2 regions of the Streptococcus sp. Marseille-P7375 genome follow, and region 1 is predicted to be linked to the other one. Evidence: predicted binding sites of a transcription regulator. Region 1 holds the regulator's gene; the other holds the start of a gene.

Region 1 (4,302 bases):
TGATCAGCGTCTATACAGTTACATCCTGTCCTTTGGAGACGCTGTGGAGGTCTTAGAACCGCCCGAAATAAGATTGAAAATGAAGGAAATGATTCATCAGCTGGCAGAAAAATATAAAACTTGACATAGGGTGTCAGGTATCTTCTTGTATACTAATGGTAAGAAGAGAAAAGGAGGCAGCAAGATGAAATATGAATGGAGAAAGGGCGAGAAAGGTCTTTATGGGGCCAAGCAAAAGCCAGAGCTAGTAGAGGTGCCGAGTCAACAGTTCATTGTGATTGAAGGCGAGGGCGACCCCAATGAAGCGGATTTCTCTGAGCGGGTATCTGCCCTTTATTCACTGGCCTATTCCATAAAAATGCTCTTTAAATCCATGATGAAAGATGAGGCGGAAGATAAGGTGAAGGATTTCACGGTCTATCCTTTGGAAGGAATCTGGGAAAAAGCTGCTGGGGAAGGCTTCGATAAAAGTCAGCTTCGCTATCAGCTCATGATTCAGCAGCCTAATGTCATCGATCAGGATATATTTGCGGCAGCGCTTGAGAATGTCCGCAAGAAAAAGCCCAATCCTCTCTACGACGATATCCGTTTACAGAGCTTGCCAGAGGAACGGGCTATTCAGATCCTACATATAGGGAGTTATGATAGTGAGCCGACCTCTTTTGAGAAAATGGACGAGCTGGCAAGCAGCTTGGGACTGGAGAGATGCGGCCAAGTTCACAGAGAGATTTACTTGAGCAACAAAAATAGGACGTCAGAAGAAAAGTTGAAAACCATCTTAAGGTATTCCGTCAGATAGGAGGAATTTGTCATGCCAAGACCTGCAACAAAAAACGATTTACTGGCTGCGGCTACAGAAAATTTCGAAAAACTCAATATGCTCATTTCGAACATGACAGCAGAAGAGTTGGCGAGGCCCTTTGATTTTTCAAAGGATGAGAAAAAGAAAGAAGCCCACTGGAAGCGCGATCGGAACCTGAGGGATGTCTTAATCCATCTTTATGAATGGCACCAGCTGCTGCTCAACTGGGTTCAGGCCAATCAAAGGGGAGAAGAGAAGTCCTTCTTGCCAGCTCCCTACAATTGGAGAACGTATGGTGATATGAATGTCACATTTTGGGAAAAGCACCAGCAGACCTCTCTTGAGGAGGCAAGTTCTTTACTGGCTGGTTCGCATAGAGCTGTCCTGGACCTAGCCGTAACCTTGACCAATGAAGAATTGTTTTCCAAGGGAGTTTATAGATGGACAGGCGGAACGACCTTGGGTTCTTATTTTGTCAGCTCTACATCCAGCCACTATGATTGGGCTATGAAAAAGCTTAAAGCTCATCAAAAGAATTGTAAAAGGAATCCTATCTAATAAAGTTTTCTAGGACTTGAGACCGATTTTTAGCACTCTTGCAAAAAGAGTGCTAATTTTTTGAGTTTTTGTCTTGACATTCATTTTTAAGAGTGTATAATAGAATCATAACTTAGCACTCGACGTATTAGAGTGCTAAATATAAAAAATAAAATCTCGCCAGTGGCTGGAATTTTCTAAAGAGAGGTGAGGTCCTTGGTAACAGAACGCCAAAATGAGATTTTAAATCTAATTATTGATATCTTTACCAAGACGCATGAGCCTGTCGGTTCTAAAGCCTTGCAAGAGTCTATCCAGTCCTCGAGTGCCACCATCCGTAATGACATGGCAGCCTTGGAAAAGGAAGGGTTGCTAGAAAAGGCTCATACATCGAGTGGGCGCAAGCCCAGTGTAGCAGGTTTCCAGTATTTTGTCCGTCATTCCTTGACCTTTGATCAGCTGGCGGAAAATGAGCTCTACGAGGTTGTCAAAGCTTTCGACCAAGAATTCTTCAAGCTGGAGGATATCCTGCAGCGGGCAGCGGACGTCTTGGCAGAGTTGAGTGATTGCACGGTTGTAGCTCTTGACGTCGAGCCTAGTCGGCAACGGCTGACGGCTTTTGATATCGTTGTTATTAGCCAGCACGCAGCTTTAGCTGTCTTTACTCTGGATGAGTCCAACACCCTGACCAGTCAGTTCATGATTCCTAGGAATTTTCTCCAGGATGACCTACTGCGCTTGAGGGATATGATTCAGGAGCGCTTTTTGGGACAGACGGTCTTAGATATTCACTACAAGATTCGGACGGAGATTCCGCAGATTATCCAGCGTTACTTTACGACGACGGACAATGTTCTCGATCTCTTTGAGCATATTTTTGCTCAGATGTTTTCGGAAAAAGTAGCTGTAGCTGGCAAAGTCCAGTTGCTACGTTTTGCGGATCTTGAGGCTTATCAGTTTTTTGATGATCGTCAGAAGGTGGCTTTTGAGATCCGTGATAGTCTAGCTGAGGATCAGATGCAAAATGTCCGAGTCGCAGCTAGTCAAGAGGACTGTCTGGCCAATCTAACCTTGATTTCCAGCAAGTTTTTAATTCCCTATCGGGGCTTTGGTATGCTGGCGGTGGTCGGTCCAGTCAATCTGGATTACCAAAAAGTGGTTAGTCAGCTCAATGTTGTCAATCGAGTCTTGACGATGAAACTCACAGATTTCTACCGATATCTGAGTAGCAATCATTATGAGGTGAGTTGAACATGAAATTACATAAATTCCTAAAAAGGAGGCGAAAAATGTCTGAGGAAATAAAAAACGAAGAAGTAAAAGAAGAGGAAGTGGTAGAAGCTACTGAAGAAGCTGTCGAAACCGTTGAAGAAGCGGATGAAGCTACTCCTGAAAAATCAGAACTAGAACTAGCAAATGAGCGGGCAGAAGACTTTGAAAATAAATACCTTCGCGCTCATGCAGAAATGCAAAATATCCAACGTCGTGCCAATGAAGAACGTCAACTCTTGCAACGCTATCGTAGCCAAGATTTGGCAAAAGCAATCCTCCCTTCTTTGGACAACCTAGAGCGTGCCCTTGCCGTTGAAGGATTGACAGACGACGTCAAAAAAGGATTGGAGATGGTGCAAGAAAGCTTGATTCATGCCCTTAAAGAAGAAGGAATTGAAGAAATTGCGGCGGACGGAGCATTTGACCATAACTATCACATGGCCATCCAAACTCTCCCAGCAGACGACGAACATCCAGCAGATACCATTGCCCAAGTCTTCCAAAAAGGATATAAACTCCATGACCGCATCCTAAGACCAGCGATGGTAGTAGTATACAATTAATTGAAACCTTGTCCGAAACGACACTAAACTATGAAGAAAGATAAAAAATTGTTCAGCTTTGCAACAGTGAGCGAAGCGAACCAAAGACGATACTCTTCGCCGTGGCGTTATTTGCGCAAACTTTGAGACTTAGGCTCAAAGTTTAGTCAAAGAGATTGACGAAGTCAAGCTCTGACGGCGCCGCCACCTAAGAAGAGTATCAAAAAGAAAAACAGAATATAAAATTTAAGGAGAAAAACACATGTCTAAAATTATCGGTATTGACTTAGGTACAACAAACTCAGCAGTTGCAGTTCTTGAAGGAACTGAAAGCAAAATCATTGCAAATCCAGAAGGAAATCGTACAACTCCATCTGTTGTTTCATTCAAAAACGGCGAAATCATCGTTGGTGACGCTGCAAAACGTCAAGCAGTCACAAACCCAGATACAGTTATCTCTATCAAATCTAAGATGGGAACTTCTGAAAAAGTTTCTGCAAACGGTAAAGAATACACTCCACAAGAAATCTCAGCTATGATCCTTCAATACTTGAAAGGTTACGCTGAAGAATACCTTGGTGAAAAAGTAACCAAAGCAGTTATCACAGTTCCAGCTTACTTCAACGATGCTCAACGTCAAGCAACTAAAGACGCTGGTAAAATCGCTGGCCTTGAAGTAGAACGTATCGTCAACGAACCAACTGCAGCGGCTCTTGCTTACGGTTTGGACAAGACTGACAAAGAAGAAAAAATCTTGGTATTCGACCTTGGTGGTGGTACATTTGACGTATCTATCCTTGAACTCGGCGACGGTGTCTTCGACGTATTGGCAACTGCAGGGGACAACAAACTCGGTGGTGACGACTTTGACCAAAAGATTATCGACCACTTGGTAGCAGAATTCAAGAAAGAAAACGGTATTGACTTGTCTACTGACAAGATGGCAATGCAACGTTTGAAAGATGCGGCTGAAAAAGCTAAGAAAGACCTTTCTGGTGTAACTTCAACACAAATCAGCTTGCCATTCATCACTGCAGGTGAGGCTGGACCTCTTCACTTGGAAATGACTTTGACTCGTGCCAAATTCGACGATTTGACTCGTGACCTTGTAGAACGTACAAAAGTTCCAGTTCGTCAAGCTCTTTCAGA
Region 2 (4,302 bases), on a different contig from region 1:
TGTTAAGTCAAGGTCAGCTACTGCATCTAATACGCTAACAAAGGCTGTACCACCACCTGACACGATCCCTTCTTCTACTGCGGCACGAGTCGCATTAAGGGCATCTTCAATGCGGAGTTTCATTTCTTTAAGTTCGGTTTCGGTTGCAGCACCGACCTTAATCACAGCTACACCACCGGACAATTTAGCCAGACGTTCTTGCAATTTTTCTTTATCAAACTCAGAAGTTGTACTTTCGATTTGCGATTTAATAACGGCCACACGGTTAGCAATGGCTTCTGGATTACCAGAGCCTTCCACAATCACAGTGCTATCCTTGTCAACAGTTACTTTAGAAGCTTGTCCAAGCGCTTCAATGGTCGCATCTTTGAGCTCCAGACCAAGGTCTTCTGTAATCACTGTACCACCAGTCAAGATGGCAATGTCTTCCAACATAGCCTTGCGACGGTCACCGAAACCTGGTGCTTTAACAGCCACGACATTAAAGGTACCACGAATCTTGTTAAGAACCAGTGTTGGCAGAGCTTCACCATCCACATCATCTGCAATGATCAAGAGCGGACGGTTGGTTTTCAAAATACTTTCCAACAATGGCAAAATCTCTTGAATGTTAGAAATTTTCTTGTCTGTAATCAAGATATAAGGGTTGTCCAGATCAGCCACCATTTTTTCGCTATCCGTCACCATGTATTGAGACAGGTAGCCACGGTCAAACTGCATTCCTTCTACGACATCCAGCTCTGTTTCCATCCCTTTGGACTCTTCGATGGTGATAACGCCATCGTTGCCAACTTTTTCCATAGCTTCAGAGATGTACTCGCCGACTTTCTCGCTGCGAGAAGATACGGCAGCAACCTGAGCAATTGCTTCCTTGTTAGAAACTGGAATCGCAGTTTCTTTCAGAGCGCTGACAGCAGTCGCAACTGCTGCTTCAATTCCGCGGCGGATACCGATTGGGTTGGCACCCGCAGTCACGTTTTTAATCCCTTCTCGGACGATAGCTTGGGTCAAGACAGTAGCAGTCGTTGTTCCGTCTCCAGCGATATCATTGGTTTTTGAAGCCACTTCTGACACTAGCTTAGCACCCATATTTTCAAAATGGTCTTCCAGTTCGATTTCCTTGGCAATGGTCACACCGTCATTGGTGATGAGGGGTGAACCAAAAGATTTTTCCAAAACGACATTGCGACCTTTAGGGCCCAAGGTTACCTTGACAGTATCTGCTAGAATATCCACACCACGAACCATTGCGCTGCGTGCATCTGATGAAAATTTAATATCTTTTGCCATTTTTAAACCTCTTTCTTAGATTTTTACTCCACAATTGCAAGAATGCTTGCTTCCCCAACAACCAAGAATTTCTCATCTTGATCTTTGACTTCAATGCCAGCATGACTTTCAACTAAAACCTTATCACCTGGCTTGACACTTGGTGCAACCAACTCTCCGTTCAACGTACGGATTCCTTGGCCAACTGCAATAACTTTTGCTTCTTTTGTCGCGTCCTGTCCTGCACCAGCAATGACAAAGCCACCAACTTTCTGTTCTTTTTCTTCTACTTTTAAGACCACACGGTCACCTAATGGTTTTAACATCTTTTTCCTCCAAAGATTGAATTTTAGCACTCTATGACATCGAGTGCTAATCTATAGTTATTATTTTATCACTTGGTCAGAAATAGTCAAGAAAAAACTTTGCCGAATGACAAAGTTTTTGGGGAAATTAATTGGAAACATTATTGAGCTAACTTCAGTTTCTCTTCAAAATCATCAATCACTTTTTGCAGATTTAGTCTACCCTTGTAGATGCCATAGCCAAAGACCAGCATGACAAGAATTCCCAAAATAGCTAAGATGACTCCTACGATAAACAGAAGCAGATTAGTTCGATGAAAGAGATAAATCAGGACAAAACCGATACTGGCAATGGTAAAGAAAAGACTAAACCAGCGTCCGAGATTTTCAATCATATGCTTCTGGTATTGAATTTCTGTTTCATAGCCTTGAATCAATTCTTGTTCTGTCATGATTTTTCCTCTTTTTCTTAATATTGGAGACCTGGGTTAAAGAAGCCAGCCAGTACTCCAAGAAAGGCGATAACAACCAGAATGAGCATCACTTTGATTGGAGAAAGGTTCTTCTTGGCCATGAGCCACCAGCAAAATACGATAAAAACAGCTGTTAAGAGACCTGGGTAAACACCGTCTAATTTATCTTGTAAGACAAGGTAAGGCTCTTTTTCACCCGGATTGGTCAATTGGAAGGCAGTTTTGATAGGTACCCAAGTTGCTGCAACAGCACCGATAACCATTCCGCCGACAATCCCAACAGATTTACGGATAGCTTGCCCTTGTTCTCCTACTAGAAATTCAACGGCCTTGTCTCCCAATTCATAGCCTTTAAAGTAAGCGAAACGCATACCGAAATAAGCCAGCAGATTCCAAACTAGGATATAGAAGATGGCACCGACAGGTGAGCCTCCATTTGAAAGCCCCATTGAAATCCCTAAAATAACTGGAATCAAGGTTCCAACGATCAGAGAGTCACCGATACCAGCAACCGGCCCCATCAAGCCAGCCCGAAGTCCGTTGATGGTTTCGTCATTTACTGCTTCTGCACCATTGGCACGCGCTTCTTCCAAACCAGCTGTGATCCCAACGACCAGAGTACCCAGCTGAGGTTCCGTGTTGAAGAAGGCTGTATAAGTGTGCATAGAACGCGCTTGCTCTTCTTTTGTATCGTACAATTCTTCCACGATTGGTAGCATAGAAGTCAAGTAACCAAAAGTCTGCATGTGCTCTTGAGAGAAGCAGGTCAAGTGACCATAGTACCAGTGGTGGAATGATTTGGTCAGTGTTTTTTTAGATATTTTTTTAGTTGCCATCTTAGATATCCTCCTCGTCATCATCGTCAAAATCACCTACTGCCACAGCACTAGCTTTGACATTTTTCGCCATCTGTACTTCATAGAAGAGCAGGGCAAAGATCAGTGATACAACTGCACTAGACACAAGGTTGAGGCCAAGTGAGGCAGCCAAGGTAAAGCCAACGAAGAATGGGACAAAGTCTGTCACTTTTTCAACGATTTGTTTCAAGAGAATCGCAATACCGACACATGGGAGGAGAGAACCTACTGTGAAGAGGGTTTTCATTGGTAGACCATCCATTGGGAGGGCATCTTTCAGAGCTGTAACAGCATCAGCACCGTAACGGCAAAGAATTAATGTTGGCAAAAAAGAGAAGAGGAAGTGGGAAACCCAAGGCAGATACCAGTCAACTGCATACAATTTTTTGTATGCTCCCTGTTCGACTGCTTTCCAGCCCATGTGTTGCCATACCAAGTTCATCGTTGCTGTTCCGTAGAAGAGAACAGTTCCCAGCGTACCAACCAGCACACCCATTGATTTTGCAAAGTCAGCAGCCTGCTGAGCATCTGAAATCCCTTGTGACTTGATCGCAACCATTGCCAAAGGAATACCGATATAAGAAACTGCACGGACATCGGCCGAAACAGTACCGCCAGGGGTTACCAGCGCGATATACACCAACTGCATGGCTACCCCACAGATAATACCGAGGCTCACATCTCCTAAAATCAAACCACAGACGAGGCCTCCGACAAGCGGACGTCCAAGTGTATAGTTACCAATACTTGAGCCACCCATACCCGGCATAGAGGATAAACTAGCAAAGATACCGAGTATTGCGGCTTGCAACCAAGAAATTGTCATAATCTTTCTCCTTTAAGTAAGATCGAGCAGGAGCTCAGTTCCAACTCCTTCAAACAGACCCTGCCCCGCAAGGCTATCGAAAGTCCAAAACCTTGTCCTGCTTAACTTCTGCTCCTGTTTAAAAACCAAATTTAGATTTGAAATCGCTCCAGTAACCGATGGAAACGTCTGGAAGCAGCTGGAATTTCACCTTGTAACCTGCTTTTTCAATCGCTTCAATCGCTTCCGCTTCTTCTTGCGTGATGGATTGATTGTTGCCCAGCTTGACAGCTCCTGGACGGTCATTGGCTGGTCCGACGATGATTTCTTTGACATTACCTGGCACAAATCCTTGGTCCACCAAGATTTCTTTCATATCAATCGGATTTTTGGTAATCAAGAAATAGCGGCTGTCAGATTCAGTTACCTTGCCAGATTTTTCCTTGAAGGCTTCCTTAGTCCAAACGAAAGTTTTCTTGTCAGAAGCCCCTTTGTAGGCTTGAATCAAGACTTTGTTGCTGGCTGCTGCATCATTGACTGCAATCAGCCCATCGCAAGGATATTCCTTAGCCCAACGAGTGACAGTTTGACCG

The links. The regulator HrcA, encoded in region 1, represses chaperone genes, less so after heat shock. The targets are predictions, from matches to a motif close to TTAGCACTCNNNNNNNNNGAGTGCTAA.
Region 2: groES (co-chaperone GroES) is a predicted target of HrcA. The motif match lies at 1,619-1,645, and genes of this name have one in related genera.

The regions. Positions count from the first base shown of each region.
Region 1 covers NZ_CABPTR010000005.1:58,703-63,004, reverse strand. Annotated here, with positions in the region: gene FZ954_RS10095 (YafY family protein) at 1-124, shown strand, start outside; gene FZ954_RS10090 (GyrI-like domain-containing protein) at 185-799, shown strand; gene FZ954_RS10085 (ClbS/DfsB family four-helix bundle protein) at 812-1,360, shown strand; gene hrcA (heat-inducible transcriptional repressor HrcA) at 1,556-2,590, shown strand; gene grpE (nucleotide exchange factor GrpE) at 2,629-3,174, shown strand; gene dnaK (molecular chaperone DnaK) at 3,416-4,302, shown strand, end outside.
Region 2 covers NZ_CABPTR010000002.1:311,714-316,015, forward strand. Annotated here, with positions in the region: gene groL (chaperonin GroEL) at 1-1,290, opposite strand, end outside; gene groES (co-chaperone GroES) at 1,314-1,595, opposite strand; gene FZ954_RS07050 (hypothetical protein) at 1,736-2,026, opposite strand; gene FZ954_RS07055 (PTS system mannose/fructose/sorbose family transporter subunit IID) at 2,044-2,883, opposite strand; gene FZ954_RS07060 (PTS sugar transporter subunit IIC) at 2,885-3,730, opposite strand; gene FZ954_RS07065 (PTS sugar transporter subunit IIB) at 3,849-4,302, opposite strand, start outside.